Roseibium sp. Sym1: one gene and its partner. The protein of the gene in region 1 binds, or shares a complex with, the protein of each later gene. Links are inferred from orthologs where the notes say so. Each region holds a gene or a part of one and is shown in the gene's direction. Other genes may lie near its edges.

Region 1 (9,245 bases):
CTTCGAGCGCCCCGGTGATCACCCGGCGGACGGTCTTGATCTTGGCCCACTTGGCCGCCAGCGCATCGTCGCGCCACTCCGAAGGCACCACGGGGAACTGTTCCAGGTGGACACAGGAGCCCTCGCCGTAACGCGAGGTCCAGGTCTCGTCCATGGTGAAGGGCAGCATCGGCGCCATCCAGGTGACCAGGCAGTTGAACAGCTTGTCGATCACGTAGAGAGCGGCCTTGCGGCGGGTCGACGAGGCGGCGTCGCAGTAAAGCGCGTCCTTGCGGATGTCGAAATAGAACGCCGACAGCTCCACCGTCATGAAGGTGAACAGCTGGTGGGTGATCTTCTTGTAGTCGAACTCCCAATAGGCTTCGCGCACCAGCGTGTCGAGCTCGGCCAGCCGGTGCAGCATCAGCCGCTCCAGCTCCGGCATGTCGTCATGGGCGACCTCTTCTCCCTTGGCATGGGCGAGCGACCCCAGCATCCAGCGCAGGGTGTTGCGCAGCTTGCGGTAGCTGTCGACATTGGTCTTGATGATTTCCTGACCCAGCCGCTGGTCTTCCCAGTAATCGGTCGAGGCCACCCACAAGCGCAGGATGTCGGCGCCATACTGCTTGATGATGTCCTGCGGGAACACCTGGTTGCCGAGCGACTTGGACATCTTGCGACCGTCCTCGGCCATGGTGAAGCCGTGGGTCAGCACCGCGTCATAGGGCGGACGGCCGCGGGTGCCGCAGCTTTCCAGAAGCGAGGAATGGAACCAGCCGCGATGCTGGTCGGAGCCTTCCAGGTAGAGCACGTAATCGTCGCCGCCATCGACCTTGCGCTTCGGCGACAGATCTTCTCGCTCCTCCATGACAAAGGCGTGGGTGGAGCCTGAATCGAACCAGACATCGAGGATGTCGGTGACCATGTCCCACTCGTCGGCCTTGTAGTCGTTGCCCAGGAACCGTTCCCTGGCGCCGTCCTCGAACCAGGCGTCCGCGCCCTCGGCGGCAAAGGCGTCGAAGATGCGCTTGTTGACCGCTTCGTCCTTCAGGATCTCGGCGCTTTCCTTGTGGATGAACACGGTGATCGGCACGCCCCAGGCGCGCTGGCGCGACAGCACCCAGTCCGGGCGGTTCTCGATCATGGAGCGCAGGCGGTTCTGGCCGCTGCCCGGCACGAAACGGGTATTGTCGATGCCCGTCAGGGCGCGTGTGCGCAAGGTGTCTCCCTCGCCGTCGAGCGTCTTGTCCATGTAGACGAACCACTGCGGCGTGTTGCGGAAGATCACCGGCTTCTTGGAGCGCCAGGAATGCGGATAGGAGTGGGTCAGACGGCCGAGGCCGATCAGGTTGCCCGCTTCCTTCAGCTTCTCGATGACCGCCTTGTTGGCCTTGCCCTTCTCGCCCTTGTGAGTGATCACCTCGCAGCCGTCGAAGCCGGGCGCGTCCTTGGTGTAGAAGCCGTCATCGGCGACCGTGAACGGGATCGCGGTGTTGATGCCGCGGCCTTCCAGCTCAGTGCGTTTGGCCATCCAGATCTCGAAGTCGTCCGCGCCGTGGCCCGGCGCCGTGTGCACGAAGCCGGTACCGGCATCGTCCGTCACATGGTCTCCGTCGAGCAGCGGCACATCGAAATCGTAACCGCCGAGGTCCAGCTCCGCGAGCGGATGGGCCAGGGTCAAGGTGTCCAGTTCGTCCGGCGTCACCGCGCGAAGCCTGGTGAAATCGGTGATGCGGGCATTCTTGAAGACATCGTCGGCCAGCGCATCCGCGAGGATCAGCTTGTCGCCCTTCTGCACCCAGTTGTCGTCCGGCAGGCCGTCCTGTGTGACCTCATAGATGGAATAGGCGATGCGCGCGGAGAAGCAGACCGCGCGGTTGCCCGGGATGGTCCAGGGCGTGGTCGTCCAGATAACGACAGACGAGTCCAGCAGCTCTTCCACGGCGGCTTCATCGCTGCCGCCGGCGCTCACGATCGGGAATTTCACCCAGATCATGTCGGACTTGTGGTCGTGATATTCGATCTCGGCTTCGGCCAGGGCCGTCTTTTCCACGACCGACCACATTACCGGCTTGGAGCCGCGATAGAGCTGGCCGGACATGGCGAACTTCATCAGCTCGTTGGCAATCACCGCCTCGCTTTCAAAGCGCATGGTCAGGTACGGGTTGTCCCAGTCGCCCTCTATGCCGAGCCGCTTGAACTCCTTGCGCTGGACGTCGATCCAGTGCTCGGCGAATTCCCGGCATTCCTTGCGGAACTCGTTGATCGGCACCTCGTCCTTGTTCTTGCCCTTGGCGCGGTACTGTTCCTCGATCTTCCATTCGATCGGCAGGCCGTGGCAGTCCCAGCCCGGCACGTAGTTGCTCTCGTAGCCGAGCATCTGCATCGAGCGGGTGACGATGTCCTTCAGCGTCTTGTTCAGGGCATGGCCGATATGGATGTTGCCGTTGGCATAGGGGGGGCCGTCATGCAGCACGAACTTGCTGCGGTCCTTGCCCTGTTCGCGCAGCTTTTTGTAAACCTCGAGCTGTTCCCAGCGGGCCAGGATTTCCGGCTCCTTCTTGGGAAGGCCGGCGCGCATCGGGAAGTCTGTCTGCGGCAGGTTGAGCGTTTCGGAATAGTCGCGTTTATCTGTCTCGGTCATCGTCAAGTCGATCCGGTCGTTCGGGCGCTTTGCCCGCAATCATATGGGAAAAGGACTGCCGTCCCTTGCGGGACTGCAATCTAGAAACAGGAAGATCCCGGTCCCTGGCGCCGCGCAGATCGCGTCAGCCGAAGGCCGGGCAAGTAATTCGCGTCGTCGCGATCATCGGCCTGGCGATGATTATGAGAACCTGGTGATGCATGGCATGGGACATAGCAGCACTTCGCCGATGAATAAAGATGTTCCGCAAATTCATCCGCGGTTTGTCTTGCCCGGCCCGTCGGCCCTTTCCTGAAAAATGCGGAGGGGTAACCGAATATGAATGTCTGTCGGGCATTGATGACCTCCGGACAAGGGGACTGGACAGGACGAAACAGGCGAGATGGACACTTCCACAAAGCTTGAGACTGACGCCGTGACCGGGGAGCGGCCGGCCGACGGGGCCTGGCATCGGTTCGTGCGCGCCGGCGCCTATTTCACCTGGGACCGGATCGGGTTTGCCTGCCTGTGCTCGGCGATCGGCTTTGCCGCCGGCCTGATCTGGATGCTGGCCATTCCCAACACCTATGGGGCGCCCAACGGCACGCTGCTGATGGACTACCTGAGTTTCTGGCTGGCCGGAGGCCAGGCGCTCAACGGCACGCCCGAACTTGCCTATATCCCGCGGGAATTCGCGGCCATCCAGGAAGCCTATACCGGGTCCGACACGGTCTTCGGTTTCTTCTATCCGCCGACATTCCAGATGGTGCAGGCCGTGTTTGCGCTGCTGCCCTACAAGGCCGCCTTTGCCGCCTTCATCATCGCGACCACCTTCCTGCTGGCGCTGTCCTGCCGCCTGATCACCGGAAAATGGCTTCTGGCCGCGTGTCTCATTCTCATACCGGCCTGTGCCAACAATGCCTTTCACGGCCAGAACGCCGCGCTGACGGCGGCGCTCTACGGTTTCTTCCTGGTAGGTGTTGAACGGCAGAGGATGATCCTGGCCGGCATCGCGCTCGGCCTTTTGACCATCAAGCCGCAGCTCGGCATCCTGGCGCCGGTGGCCCTGATCGCCAGCTGGAACTGGCGCGCCTTCCTGAGCGCGTCGGCGACGACGCTTGTTTGCGCGGGACTGAGTGCCGCCGTCCTGGGGGTCGGGGTCTGGCAGATGTTCTGGCAACAGGCGCCGGTTGCCTCCGCGATGATGGAACTCGGCGGTGTCGAATGGGGCAAGATGGTTTCCGTCTATGGCGGGTTGCGCCTGCTTGGCCTACCGCATGTCGCGGCCATGGCCATCCAGGCCGCTGTCGGCCTGGGGTCGCTTGCCTGTGTCTGGCATGCATGGCGCAAGTCCGAGGCGATGGCGGTGCGCGCACCGGTGCTGCTCGGAGGCGCGCTGCTGGTGACGCCGTTCGCGCTTTCCTACGATCTGACGCTTCTGGTGGTGCCCTGCGCCTTCCTGATCCGCGAGGGCCTGAAATCCGGCTTCCTGCCTTACGAAAAGACCCTGCTCGCGCTGGTCATTGTGCTGTCCGCCTCTACCAGCCCGTTCGCGGTCTGGCTGAACCTGCCGGTGGCACCGCTCCTGCCGCTCGTCACCGTCTGGCTGGGCCTCAGACGGATGGATCCGCGCCTGAAGCCGCTCGCCGCACAAACGCGCCCTCAGACTTCCGCGACGACGGCCTGAATCGTCTTCTTCAGCTTGCGCTCCCGGTGGGCGATGTAGAGCCCGCTTCCGATGATCAGCGCGATGCCGATCCAGGTCGGCCCGTCCGGGAAATCGGCAAACACCTGGTAGCCGAACAGGGTCGCGCTGACGATCTCGATATATTGCAACGGCGCCAGCAGGCTGGCGTTGCCCCGCTGGAACGCGGCGACCACCAGCCCGTGGGCGGCAAAGGAAATCAGTCCGATCAGCACCAGCAGTCCGGCCTGGTTGCCGGACGGCATCACGAAAGCGATGCCCTCATAGCCGGCCAGGTTGCCGATCAACAGCGCCGCGCCCAGCATCAGGGAGCCGGAGAGCCCCGCGCTGAACTGGATGGTCAGGAGGCCGTCGGTCACCGGATAGAGCCGGTTCAGCAGCAGGTAGAAGGAAAACAGGAAGGCGGTCGCCACCGGCAGCAGGCTGACCAGTCCGATCTCGGCAAGGTTCGGCCTGAGGATGATGATGGCGCCCAGAAGCCCGACGAGAATGGCGCCGATCCGGCGGATACCGACCTGTTCCTTCAGGATCAGCGCCGCGAGGATGGTGAGCACCATCGGCTCGATGAAGAAGATCGAGATCGCGGTGGCGACGGACATGAATTTCACAGCGGTGAAAAAACACAGGGAGGCGGCCGCCAGGAAAACACCGCGCAGATAGTTGATCACGGGCTGCTTGCCGCGCAGGCCCGCGATCCGGCCGGTGACGATCGCCAGCACAAGGCAGATCAGGAACTGGAAGAAGAACCGGCCGAAGGTGACTTCGAGTGGCGGCAGGTCGGCCGACAGGTATTTGGCGATGATGTCCATCACCGGCACGATCAGCATGGCCGAGCTCATCAGGACGATCGCCAGAAGCGGGTTCTGCTCCATGGCCCCGGGGGCAGGAGACCTTGTCACGCGGAGAAATCCAGCAGCTTCAGGTCTATATCGGACAACGGCCGCAGCGCGGCCAGGGCGGCCCGTGCCTCTGCGCTGTCCTGATCCATCTGCCGGGTCAGGGCCTCTGCGCTGTCGAATTTTTCTTCGGCGCGAAGATAGGATACGAGGTGCACCCGGAGTGTCTGGCCATAAAGATCCCCGGAAAAATCGAACAGGTGCACTTCGAACAGCGCGGCGCCATTGTCGAAAGTCGGCCGGCGGCCGTGGCTCGCCACGCCGTCATGCCAGGTTTCACCGATCCGGACCTTGACCGCGTAGATGCCCTGTTTCAGCGGGCAGTCCTCGCTCAGCGCCAGATTGGCCGTGGGGTAGCCGAGATCCCGTCCGCGCTTGTCGCCGTGGCGGACCTCGGCGTCAAAGAACCACCGGTAGCCCAGGAGACCGTTCGCCTGGGCAATGTCGCCGGCCGCGAGACAGTCGCGGATACGGGTCGAGGAAACGACTTCCGCTCCCTCGTCTTCTTCACGCTGCACGATGGTGACGCCGAAGCCGTGCCGGGCGCCGGCGTCGCGCAGAAAGTCGGGGGTGCCCTGGCGGGCGCGGCCGAAATGGAAGTCGTATCCGGTGACCGCGTGGGAAATGCCGAGCGTACCGATCAGGATGTCCTGGACAAAGGCATTGGCCTCGATGCCGGCAAAGTCCCGGGTAAAGGGCAGGATCAGGGCACCGTCCAGGCCGCAAATGCGCAACATCTCGAGTTTCTGCGCATAGGGCGTCAGTCGGAAGACCGGACTGGACGGATTGAACACGCTGCGCGGATGGGGCTCGAAACTCATGGCATAGACCGGGTGGTGCGTGCCGTGGCCGAGGCCCATTGCAGCGCCCAGCACCGCCCGGTGGCCCCGGTGCAGACCGTCGAAATTCCCGATGGCGACGATGCCGCCTTTCAGCGTCGCCGGAAAGCTGTCCAGGCTTTCGGCGACCAGGAACCTGGAGGTATCAGAGGGGCTCATGCAGCAAACCTTCGCGCAACGTGTCGGCCGGGACAGCTCGGCCAGGCCTTGATGTCCGGAAAGAGAGCCGCCGTGGCACGGTCCATCCGGACCGGCCGCCGACGCTGGCGTGGAACCTGCCGTCAACAACTGGAAAGGTCAAGATGGCCGGCAAGAAGAGTGCACGGCGCGCCCGGCCGAGCCCGCGTGCCCGGTGCAAACCCGTCCTTACGACCGATCAGGCAGTGATGTTCGGGGCCTCAAAGACCGGACCGGTCCTCGTCCCGGCTCGGCACTTTGACGAGCGCTTCGCCCTCGAGGACGATGGTGTCGTCCACGCTGCAGATGCAGGACAGCCGGGCGCGGTTGCCGCGTTCCATCAGTTCCTCGACGGTCACGGTCACCTTGACGTCGTCGCCGATCTTGACCGGTGCCTTGAAATTGAGGGTCTGGGACAGGTAGATCGCGCCCGGACCGGGTAGGCGGGTGCCGAGCACGGCGGAAATCAGGCTGGCCGTGTAGAGGCCGTGGGCGATTCGGGTCTTGAACGGTGTTCTTGCGGCAAAATGCTCCGACAGGTGGATCGGGTTTCTGTCGCCGGAAACTTCGGCAAAACCGACCACATCAGAAGAACTGACGTGTTTTACAAGTTCTTCGCTCATCCCGACCGTGAGATCTTCGAAACACAGTTTTTGAAGTTCCAGCATTGAGAATTCCGCCCTGAAGTGTCTTCTTTTAAGCAACGCGGACGCTAGGCGGCGCAAGGATTTCTGGCAATTGTGCTTTGGGCGAAGAAAAAAGCGCCTGTTATTAACGGTCTTTTCAGGGGCGGCCGGTAAATTGCGTTGAGTGTGGGGAGGTGAGGACACAAGAATATGTGTCACTCTCCTTCGAAGTCATAACGCGATCCAACGGCCCACGGCCAGGGGCCGCGCAATTTGACAGTATGGAGTAGACAATGGCCCTTGATCTTCAGATGCCGGTCCTCGTGGTCGATGACTACAAAACGATGATTCGCATCATTCGGAACCTGCTCAAGCAGCTTGGTTTCGAAGACATCGATGACGCTGCGGACGGCACCGAAGCATTGGAAAAAATGAAGCAGCGCCGTTACGGCCTGGTGATTTCCGACTGGAACATGGAGCCGATGACCGGATACGAACTGCTCAAGCAGGTTCGTGCCGACGGCAGCCTCAGCAAGACACCGTTCATCATGGTGACGGCTGAATCCAAGACGGAAAACGTCATCGCCGCCAAAAAGGCCGGCGTGAACAACTACATCGTGAAGCCGTTCAACGCACAGACGTTGAAAGGCAAGATCGAGGCGGTCTTCTCCGACTGATTTCTTGCACCTGGCGGGGCCGCGGTGTCGAGCCGCCTCTCCGCCGGTGCCAGACGGGTGTCAAGAGAACGGCACGGTCTTGCCGGGCAGGCAGGCCGGGTCTGTCTTGGTGCATCCGCGACGTAATAGCGGTTCCTTCCGGGATCGCTCTTGGGAGGACGCCTCATATGGAAAGGCCGGACCTGGTGGCAAATATGAAGCAGGAAAACATTGCCCGCGTCATCGACTTTCTGCAAGAAAACAAGAACCGGCAGGGCGAGGTATCGCTCACGGATGTGATGCACCTCGCCGAGGTCATGTCCGGTTCCATGCATGATTTCCTGTCGACCGTTCAGCCGGCCGTCACGGAAGAACTGACCCTGATTGCCAAGGAAATCACGCGCATGAAGGAGGAAATCTCCCAGTTGCGCGCCAATGACATGACCGGCAACAAGATTCCGGATGCCGGGCGGGAACTCGACGCCATCGTCGAGGCCACGGAAGAGGCCACCAACTCCATCATGGAAGCGGCCGAGGAGATCATGGGTGCGGATACCAGCGACGCGGAAGCGTATCAGGAGCTGGTCAGCAACAAGATGATCGGAATTTTCGAGGCCTGCACCTTCCAGGACATCACCGGACAGCGCATTTCGAAGGTCGTGGCGACACTCCGCTATATCGACGAGCGCGTGAGTTCCTTCATCGAACACCTGCGCATCCCGGCAGATCTCGAGGTTGCCCTTAACGAGACTGACGAGGAGCGCCGCCAGCGCGAACTGATCCTGCACGGCCCGCAGCATGCCGGCGAAGGCGTCTCCCAGGACGACATCGACGCCATGCTCGGTGACGCGCAGGCGGATATCGACAAGCTGTTCGACTGACCCGGCATCAAAGACAAGATTTCGAAGGGCTCTCCGGCGGAGGGCCCTTTTGTTTTGCGGGGGCGGTCACCGCCGCTTCCGCGATCGTGATGTCAGTAGAGTCCTGTGCCGTGAGGCCAGGCGGGTCTGCTGGCAGCCCGGACATTTGCGGGCACAAGCACCCGAGACAGGTTCCTGCCCGCGTGGAGCTTTACCACCAGAGGCGCGGCAGGGCTGCGCGGGCGCGCAGGCCTTCTTCCGAGAGGCGGCGGCGGATGAGGTGTTCGTCCGGAGCGTCGCTCGGGCCGAAATCGGATGCGTGAATGCCGGCGGTGATGAACAGCACGTCGATGTCCTGTGAGACGGCGCCGCGAATATCCGTCGGCAGGCCGTCACCAATCGCCAGCACGTCCTCCTTGGCCACCTCGGTGCCGGCCAGTTTGGCCAGCCGTTCCATGGCTGCCGTGTAGATCGGCGCATGCGGCTTGCCCAGGATGACGACTTCGCCGCCGAGATCTTCGTAGAGACGGGCAAGGGCACCGGCGCACCAGATCAGCCGGTCGCCGCGTTCCACGACAATGTCCGGGTTGGCGCAGATCATCTTCAGCCCCCGGGCGGCCAGCTTTTCAAGCCGCTCACGGTAATCGTCGGGAGTCTCGACCTCGTCGTCGGTCAGTCCCGTGCAGCTGATGCCTTCGGCTTCGTCGTCCTTCAGGGTGAAGGTCGCTTCGAGATTGTGATAAAGCGGCTGGTCCCGATTGGGACCGATATGAAGCAGTGTCTTTTTGCCTTCGGCCTGCAGCACGGCGCGTGTGACGTCCCCGGAAGTGACAATGTCGTCATAGGTGCCGTCCGGCACTCCGAGTTCGGCCAGCATTTCCCCG
Region 2 (9,345 bases), 3.0 Mb from region 1 along the record:
TCCTCCAGACACGACTCGAACTGCCTCTGATAGACGCCTCGCTTGACACCGGTACGGCATCCGGCACTGCCGCGATTGGAGGTGGAGCGGAGTATGCGATCGAAGGGGCCGCCATGGATTTTCTCGGCTCCCGGTTCGTCGTACTGGCAGTCGAAAGTGTCGAGGAAGCCTCGCGCACGCTCGTCACCATGCGGAACCGGATGCTGCTCACCGGTCTGGCCCTTCTCGCGGTCGCAACCCTGGTCGGCGTCCTCAGCGCCCGGTCGATCACGAGGCCGATCAAGCGCATTGCCCAGGCGATGATGTCGCTGGCCGACGGCAAGCTGGACGTCAAGTTGCCCACGGAAAATCGGGGCGACGAAATCGGTGAGATGTTCCGCACGGTCGCGATTTTCAAGGAAAACGCCGTGGCCCGGTCGCATCTTGAAAAGATGAACCAAAGCGAACGCGGACGGGAACGCCGCCGCCAGGCCCATCTGGACGAGGTCATTTCCAAATTCAGGTCGGCCATGACGAGCAGGCTGGAGATGGTCGCCGGACAGATGGAGCTGATGAGGCAGAGTTCGTCGGCGCTTGACGAACTTGCGGAACAGTCGTTTCGGCAGTCGTCGGCTGCAAGTGAATCCACTTCGACCGCTTCGCAGAGCGTGACCTCCGTTGCGACGGCAACGGAACAATTGACATCGACCGTTCAGGAGATCGCCAAGCAGACGGAGAGTACCAGCGTCCTGGTGGACCGCACGGTCGAGGAAGCCGCCGATGCGAACCGGAATGTCATGGCCCTGTCGGAGGTCGCAGAGCGCATCGGTGGTGTCGTCAGCCTGATCCGCGACATCGCGGAACAGACCAACCTTCTTGCGCTCAATGCGACGATCGAAGCGGCGCGCGCGGGGGAACTGGGGCGCGGATTTGCGGTCGTTGCGTCGGAGGTGAAGGAGCTCGCGGAGCAGACCTCCAAGGCCACGGACGAAATTTCCAGCCAGATTGAAGAAGTCCAGGATTCCGTTCGCCGCGCCGTGAGTTCGATTGAGAATATCGGGGCGCGTGTAGGCGAAGTCCGTTCTCTGACCACGGTTGTCGCCGGGGCTGTCGAGGAGCAGCATGTCTCGACGCAGGATATCGCACAATCCGCGCAGGACGCGGCGTCCGGTACCGGTGTCGCGGCGACCAACATGAACGATGTCGCAGCTGCCATTCAGCAGACGCGCGGCGAGGCCGGGACCGTGAACACGGCGACTTTCATGGTCGCTGAAACCAGCAAGGGCCTTGCCAGCGATGTTGAAACCTTCCTGAAAGCCGTGACCGAGGATGTCGAAGACCGCCGACTGGCGTTGCGCGTTCCCGGAAAGGGCCCAGTGAGCGTGGAAGACGCCCGCGGCAACCAGCATGTCGCAACGCTGATCGATATCAGCGTGTCGGGCGCGCAGATTTCGAAGCTCGAGAACATGGCCATCGAGGACGATGTCACCCTGATTTTCGGTGGCACGCGCGCAATCGGCGGCAAGATTGTCCGCGAAAGCGAGAACGGGTTCGGGATTGCCTTTGAACAGCAGCTTGAAGAGGACGATTACCTGCTTGCGGCATGAGTTCGAGTCACAAGTGATGAAGGGAGCCCGAAACAGGGCGGTGACCGCAAGAGGGGGGCAGCAGAGATGTATTTGACGAGCTTGATCTATGCCAGTCGGGCGAGGAACATCGACGAAGACGCCTTGAGAGTGATCCTTGAGAAGGCGCGCAAGAACAACGAAAGGCTGGATGTCACGGGCGTGCTCCTGTTCAACAGCAGCTATTTTCTGCAGTGCCTCGAGGGTGGGCGGGAGAGCGTCAACTTCCTGTACCGCACCATTCTTCGCGACGACCGCCACGACGATCCGGCAATACTGGACTACCGGACCATCGACTGCAGGAAATTCGAGAAGTGGCGCATGGCCTATGTGGGGGAAAGCGTTCTGCGCCGGGATGAGATCCTGAAGTGCTCGGTAAGCAGCACTTTTCAGCCCTACAACATGTCGGGTGAAGGGGCGTGGCAGTTGCTTGCCTCGATCGGCTCCTTGTCCGAGACGCAGCCCTGATCCGATACTCCCATCCTGCCTTGGAAAATTGTCCTTAAGAAGGTCCTTTCCTTCGAGGCCGGTCGTTGCTGCACAGGCTCGGCACGATCGCGGCGCCCGGTTGAGGATGGATCCGTCCTTTCGGGACCACAGGCGCACTTGTGGGCCGATGCCGAACGGTGAGACATGCCGGTCAGACCGGACCAAGAAGCCGGTTGGACGCGGATCCTGTCGGCTCACCGCACGCCGAATCGGCCTGCCTGGCCTCGGCAGGCAGGTGGGCTCTTAAAAAATGTCGGTTATCCACCTGTTCGACGTGATTTCGGGTCTTCAGGCAACGAAACGGCCGCTCAATCGCGAAACCGGTAAAATCTATCGGAAGCTGTGAAATTCGCGAAATACGTGAATATTTTACACCTATGCGTGCAAGTCTTTGAAGTTGCTTGCAAACTCCAGTCTGCAACCTCCTTGGTTGAAGAGCCTGGATCGGGATCAAAAGATGACCTAGCGGCATACAAGTTTAGATCAATGAAAAACGAATATAAAATATTGTAATAATTTACAATAGATATAATTGCCGAGCTTTTTTCAAAGAATAATGGGAATCTGTCGCTAATTCTTCGATAGACTCCAAGTTTCAGCCCTCGAATTAACGAATTGTAAACCATAAACAATTGAATACTTTAACAGTCTTGAAGGAACTTTCCGTAAGAATACTTGATTGAAGCTTCGTAATTCTGCGTAGGCTGGAAACGGGGGCGGCAATCAAAAATGTCAACTGAGGTGGAACTACCCGAGATACTCGACCTTGAGTCGGTTCCAAAGCTTCGCGAATGCCTGGCCGGGGCGCTTTCCGAGCAGAGCGAAATTCAAATCGACGCCGGAAAGGTCGAGCGGATCGGCACACCCGCGGTTCAGGTCCTGCTTGCAGCGGCTGCTGAACTGGCGGGGGAAAAGCGTCGTCTGGTGCTGACCGGTTCATCATCTGTCTTCCAGTCGGCCTTCGAAGATCTCGGATTGAGTAGCCAATATGCGGAGTGGAGCAAGTCATAATGAGCAAGAAGGTTTTGACCGTCGATGATTCCAAGACCATGCGCGACATGGTCCGTTTCACTCTGAGTGGCGTTGGGTTTGATGTTGTCGAAGCCCAGGACGGGGTTCAGGCGCTGTCACTTCTGGACAGCACGAAAGTCGACCTGATCATCACCGATATCAACATGCCGAACATGGACGGCGTGACCCTCGTCAAGCGCGTGCGCGGCGGAAGCAACCATAGGGGCGTGCCAATCCTGGTGCTGACCACCGAAGGCGGCGACGCCAAGAAGGCAGAGGGCAAGGCCGCCGGTGCAACGGGTTGGATCGTCAAGCCTTTCACCCCGGACAAGCTCGTCCAGGTCGTCAACAAAGTCTGCCCGTAATCGGGATTGGAGAATTCACGCATGACCGGGTCGTCCTTCACTCCAGATAATCTTGCCCAGTTCAAGGCGACATTCTTTGACGAATGCGCCGAGTTGCTGGTTGATCTGGAGGAGCGTCTCAACGAGATGCAGGCGGAAACGGCCGACTCGGAAGCCCTGAATGCGATCTTCCGCGCCGTTCACTCCATCAAGGCCGGCGCCGGCGCGTTCGGTTTCACCCAGCTTGTCGAATTCGCGCACCGCTATGAAGCGCTCCTGGACAGGATGCGCGACGGACTCGTTCAGCAGACCGCCGCGGTCGCAACGGTTCTGATCCACGCCGGAGATATCCTTGCAGGCCTGGTTGAAGCCGCGCGTTCCGGAGAGGAGCGCAGCAAGGATTATGGCTCGGAAGTCAGTGTCGAGATCGATCTGCTTCTGGCGCAGGTCGACGGCCTGGAATCCGTCATCACACCGGTGGCGGCGCAGGGTTGCGACAGTGACGGCGGCGGCGAGGAACCCGACAGGCAGCCGGATACAACCGTCTATGTAATCGATTTCGCGCCCAGGACGGAGCTTTTCCGTCATGCCAACGAACCGCTTCTGCTGATCCGGGAACTCAAGGGGCTGGGTGATCTGCAGATCGAGTGTTTCACGGACCGTCTGCCCGGTCTCAGGGTCATGGAGCCGGAAGACGCCTATCTGCGCTGGCGTGTGACACTGACCACCGACAAGAGCCTCGACGAGGTCCGGGAAGTTTTCGAGTTTGTTGAAGACGATTGCGAACTTGCAATCTCTGCGGTGGCGGCCGAGCCCGAGCCGCGGGAAGAGGACCAGGACGCAACGGCCGCCGGGACACGGGACGCGGATCCGGCCCCGTCGGTCGAAGCGCCGGCCGTGACGGACAATGCGGCGCCGGCGGCAGACGATGCGCCTGCGACCGATGGCGCCGCACCGTCGGTGCAACCGGCTGAAGAACGGCCCGCGAAGACCGTCAGCTCCAAGGCCGCGCCACAGTCCGGCGGCGTCAGTTCGATCCGTGTCGATCTCGACCGTGTCGACCGGCTGGTCAACGTTGTCGGGGAGCTGGTGATCGCGCATTCCATGCAATCGCAGCTGAACCTGAACTCGGGAGCCGATTTCCAGTCGAACCAGAACAACGAAGACATGACCCGGGTTATCCGGGAACTTCAGGAATGCGTGATGGCCATCCGCATGCAGCCCGTAAAGTCGGTGTTTTCGAGAATGCCCCGCCTCGTGCGTGAGGTCGCCGCCAAGGTGAACAAGCAGGTTCGCCTGCTGACGGAAGGTGAGCAGACCGAAGTCGACAAGACCGTTATCGAGGAGCTGGCCGACCCGCTCACCCACATGATCCGCAACGCGATCGATCACGGCATAGAAACGCCGGAGGAGCGCGAGGCTGCCGGCAAACAGCCCATGGGCAAGATCAAGCTCTCGGCGCGTCATGCGGGCGGCAACATCATCATCCAGGTCATCGACAATGGCGCCGGCATCAACAAGGAGGCCCTGCTGAAGAAGGCCATCAGCAAGGGCATCGTCTCCGAGGACGCCAAACTCACGGATGAAGAGATCGAGGAACTCATCTTCGCACCCGGATTTTCCACTGCGGGCTCGGTGACCGATGTGTCCGGCCGTGGTGTCGGAATGGATGTGGTCCGGCGCAACATCAACAAGCTCGGAGGGCGGATATCGCTGCATTCGACGCAAGGAAAGGGAACCTGCTTCACGCTGACGATCCCTCTCTCTCTTGCTGTTCTGGACGGAATGCTGGTCGCCATCGGGTCCGAGAAATACATTCTGCCGCTTGCCAGCATCATCGAGAGTTTCCGGCCTCAGGGAGAACAGATCCGTGCGCTCGCAGGCGGGGGCGAAGTCGTCTCCATGCGGGGCGAGTACATTCGCCTGATCCGGGTGCACCACCTGTTCAACATCAAGGACGCGGTGACAGATCCGCGCCGGGGCCTCGTCGTCGTCACGGAAACCGCGAATGGCGGCAAGGTCGGACTTCTCGTCGATGAACTGATCGGACAGCAGCAGGTCGTCATCAAGAGCATTCAGGAGAACTTCGATCCGGTACCGGGCGTTTCCGGCGCGACGATTCTGGGCGACGGCCGGGTGGCGCTGATCCTGGACATCGAACAGTTGAAGACGATGCCCGCCGCCAGCGGCGAACTTTGGCGGCCGTCGTCCGCAGCCCAGACGGAACAGCTTGCCGAAGAGGCACAAGGCAATGGCCAGAATGCGCATGTGTCGGCGCCCACGACAGATCCGGAAGGCCGGCAGCTGCCGATAACCGTTTGATTTCTCTAGTAGGGAGACATTTATGAGCGAGCAGATCGATAATCCCCTGCAGGACGAGGTGTCCCGAGAAGCATCGCCCGTCGAGAGCAGGAACATACAACAGTTCATCAGCTTCAAGGTAGGCGACGAGGAATTTGCGATCGACATCATGGCGGTCCGCGAAATCAAGGGCTGGACGGCGACCGCGCCATTGCCGAACCAGCCGGAATACAATCTCGGCGTTCTGAATTTGCGCGGGACGATCGTGCCGACCTTTGACTTGCGATGCCGGTTCGGCATGGGGCGAACAAAGACGACACCGTATCACGTGGTCATTATCGCGAGCGTGCAGGAGCGGACCATCGGTCTGCTCGTGGATGCCGTTTCCGACATTCTCACCGTCAATGAAGACCAGATCCGGCCGGTGCCGGACATGGAACGCATCACTGCGGCGGAATTCCTGTCGGGCATCATCACCGTCGAGGAAAGCATGGTCGTCCTGCTTTCACTCGAGAAACTCTTTCATCGCGGCGAGACATCTTCGTCCGCCGAACTCGCCGCTTAGTCCGGAGCACGCGTAACCGCAATCGAATAGGGCCTTGCTCCAATCGCCATGCTTCAACGCGGCTGTGTCTCGGCCAGAGAACTCCTGAGAGGAACTCTCCAATGAACTTTTTTCGGAAACTGAACAAGAACGAGACCGGGTTTGCCTTCAGCGCAGCCAAGGCTCTGGAGCATATCCGGACGCCGCTGATGTTTGTCGATCGCACGCTGGTGATCGAGCATATGAACCCGGCTGCCGAGGAATTGCTTCTGAAACGCTCCGGAGATTTTCAGGAAATCAGCCCTGGCTTCAGCGCAGGAAATGTCATTGGCCAGAACGTGGAGATGTTCTTCCGGGATCCGGGCAGCGTACGGCAGTTGCTCTCGAGCCCGGCAGGCAAGGCACATAGCTTTGACACTTCAGCGGGATCGGCCGACTTTTCAGTCCGTGCAACCGGCACCACGGATGACAAGGGCGATCTGGCAGGGTTTGTTCTTGAGTGGACAGACACGACCGAAATCAACGCGCTGAACAGGCAGCACCTGGATTACAGGGGCCAGATCGACGCCATCAACAAGGCGCAGGCTGTCATCGAGTTCGACCTGACCGGAAATATCCTGGACGCAAACGAGAACTTCCTGAACACGGTCGGCTATTCCATCGACGAGATCCGTGGCCGCCATCATTCCATGTTCGTCGATCCGGAAGAGCGGACCAGCTCGGAATACAAGCTGTTCTGGGAAAAACTCGGCCGGGGCGAATTCGATGCCGGCAAATACAAGCGCATCGGCAAGGATGGCAACCTCATCTGGATCCAGGCCTCCTACAACCCGATCCTCGACGCGGACGGCAAACCCTACAAGGTCGTCAAGTTCGCGTCCGACATTACCGAGCAGATCCAGTCGGAGGCCAGCTTCCAGGACAATTTGCGTCTCAAGGTTGCGCTCGACAACTGCTCGACCAATGTCATGGTCGCCGACAACAGCTTCAACATCGTCTACATGAACGACAGCGTCGTCGACATGTTGCAGGATGCTGAAGAGGATCTGCGCAAGGAACTGACCCAGTTCGACACCAGAAAGCTGCTGGGTGCCAATATCGACGTCTTCCACAAGAACCCGGCGCACCAGCGGTCCATGCTGGAGAGCCTGTCGTCGACCTACAAGACCAATATCAAGATCGCCGGCCGTTCGTTCGACCTGATCGCGAACCCGGTCCTCGACGAGGGAGGCAACCGCCTCGGCACCGTGGTCGAGTGGGCGGACCGTACCAAGGAAGAGGCGCAGGAACGCGAAATGAAGGTCGCGTTCGAAAACAACATGCGCATCAAGGTGGCGCTCGACAATTGCACCACGAATGTCATGGTGGCCGACAACAACTTCAACATCGTCTACATGAACGACAGCGTCACGGAGATGATGCATGACGCCGAGGCCGATCTGCGCAAGGAACTGAGCCAGTTCGACACCAAGAAGCTGATCGGTTCGAACATCGACATCTTCCACAAGAACCCGGCTCACCAGCGCGGCATGCTTGAGCGGCTGTCCTCCACTTACCAAACCAGCATTGCCGTTGCGGGCCGCAAGTTCGACCTGATCGCCAATCCTGTCCTGGACAGCGACGGCAACCGGCTCGGCTCGGTTGTCGAGTGGAAGGACGTGACGCAGGAGCGTGCCGTCGAGGACGAAATCAACACCATGGTCAACGCCGCGGTGAACGGCGATTTCGACGAGCGCATTCCTCTTGAAGGCAAGGAAGGTTTCATGCGCAACCTTGCCGAAGCCATGAACAGGTTGTGTGAAACCACCGGCCAGGCGCTGGTCGACGTCAACGAGAACCTCGGGGCCATTGCGGAAGGCGACCTGAACAGCCGCATCACCAAGTCCTACTCCGGGCGTTTCGAAGATCTGAAGAACGCGCTCAATGAAACCGCCGAGCGCCTGAGCGAGATTGTCACGGAAGTCACGGTCAGCGCGAGCGAAGTGCGCAACGCGGCCACCGAAATCACGACCGGCACCAACGACCTGTCGCAGCGCACCGAACAACAGGCTTCCAACCTCGAGGAAACCGCGGCGTCGATGGAAGAGATCGCCTCGACGATCAAGCAGAACGCCGACAATGCCCAGCAGGCCAACCAGCTTGCCATCAGTGCCCGTACGGTCGCGTCGGACGGCGGCCAGGTCGTCGGCAAGGCGGTCACGGCAATGTCGGAGATCGAGGCGTCCTCCCAGAAGATCTCGGACATCACCGGGGTGATCGACGAGATTGCCTTCCAGACAAATCTGCTGGCCCTGAACGCAGCGGTGGAAGCGGCGCGCGCGGGTGATGCGGGCAAGGGCTTTGCCGTCGTCGCATCGGAGGTGCGGTCGCTTGCGCAGCGCTCGTCGGAAGCCGCCAAGGACATCAAGTCCCTGATCGTGGAGAGCGGCTCACAGGTGCGCGACGGTGTCACGCTGGTGAACGATGCCGGCAAATCGCTGACCGAAATCGTCGACTCCGTCAAGCGGGTGACCGACATCGTGTCGGAAATCGCCGCAGCCAGCACCGAACAGGCAACCGGCGTGGAAGAGATCAACAAGGCCATCAGCCAGATGGACGAGATGACCCAGCAGAACTCCGCCCTGGTCGAGGAAAACGCGGCGGCTTGCCGGATGCTCCAGGATCAGGCCGGCAACATGCACAAGCGGATGTCCTTCTTCAACGTCGATCAGGCCGGCGGGTCGGGGGCGCCGGCCGAGGCCCGGCCGGCGAAGCGCGTGGTCGCCAACGCCCCGGCCATGCAGATGCGCAAGGTTGCCGGCGGAGGCGCGGTTGCCAGCATGCAGGCGGAAATCCAGTCGGCCTTTGACGAGGACGACGACTGGAAGGAATTCTGATCCTGACGTCCCAAAAGTGACCCCAACAAACGATCGCCCGGCATTCCGCCGGGCGACTGAAGCTTTTCCGGACACGTGCGTACATGCCTGCACAAGCAGCCCAAGATACTGCCCAGAAGGAATTTCCCTTCACGATGAAGGAATTCAGGTATCTGTCTTCCATTGTCTATGACCAG

Evidence for each region.
Region 2: the proteins of O6760_RS00930 (region 1) and O6760_RS14570 are in contact, whole or in part, in a solved structure (PDB 1A0O), measured with the Escherichia coli proteins. The link is inferred for Roseibium sp. Sym1 from one-to-one orthologs.

Annotation. Positions count from the first base shown.
Region 1 is NZ_CP114786.1:199,983-209,227, reverse strand. What follows is about bases 5,893-8,830. They hold O6760_RS00930 (response regulator), read left to right. Parts: upstream 5,893-7,138; coding sequence 7,139-7,522; downstream 7,523-8,830. Other genes in these bases: O6760_RS00920 (TIGR01459 family HAD-type hydrolase), read right to left, coding at 8,573-8,830; O6760_RS00925 (chemotaxis protein), read left to right, coding at 7,690-8,382; O6760_RS00935 (MaoC family dehydratase), read right to left, coding at 6,441-6,887; O6760_RS00940 (bifunctional riboflavin kinase/FAD synthetase), read right to left, coding at 5,893-6,201. In the rest of the region: ileS (isoleucine--tRNA ligase), read right to left, coding at 1-2,623; O6760_RS00950 (glycosyltransferase family 87 protein), read left to right, coding at 3,006-4,289; O6760_RS00945 (DMT family transporter), read right to left, coding at 4,265-5,206; more of O6760_RS00940, read right to left, coding at 5,203-5,892; more of O6760_RS00920, read right to left, coding at 8,831-9,245. UniProt on the Escherichia coli protein: Involved in the transmission of sensory signals from the chemoreceptors to the flagellar motors.
Region 2 is NZ_CP114786.1:3,203,520-3,212,864, forward strand. What follows is about bases 3,093-6,130. They hold O6760_RS14570 (chemotaxis protein CheA), read left to right. Parts: upstream 3,093-3,490; coding sequence 3,491-5,770; downstream 5,771-6,130. Other genes in these bases: O6760_RS14560 (STAS domain-containing protein), read left to right, coding at 3,093-3,104; O6760_RS14565 (response regulator), read left to right, coding at 3,104-3,469; O6760_RS14575 (chemotaxis protein CheW), read left to right, coding at 5,793-6,130. In the rest of the region: O6760_RS14550 (methyl-accepting chemotaxis protein), read left to right, coding at 1-1,586; O6760_RS14555 (BLUF domain-containing protein), read left to right, coding at 1,653-2,072; more of O6760_RS14560, read left to right, coding at 2,823-3,092; more of O6760_RS14575, read left to right, coding at 6,131-6,314; O6760_RS14580 (methyl-accepting chemotaxis protein), read left to right, coding at 6,416-9,169; O6760_RS14585 (CheR family methyltransferase), read left to right, coding at 9,253-9,345. UniProt on the Escherichia coli protein: Involved in the transmission of sensory signals from the chemoreceptors to the flagellar motors. CheA is autophosphorylated; it can transfer its phosphate group to either CheB or CheY.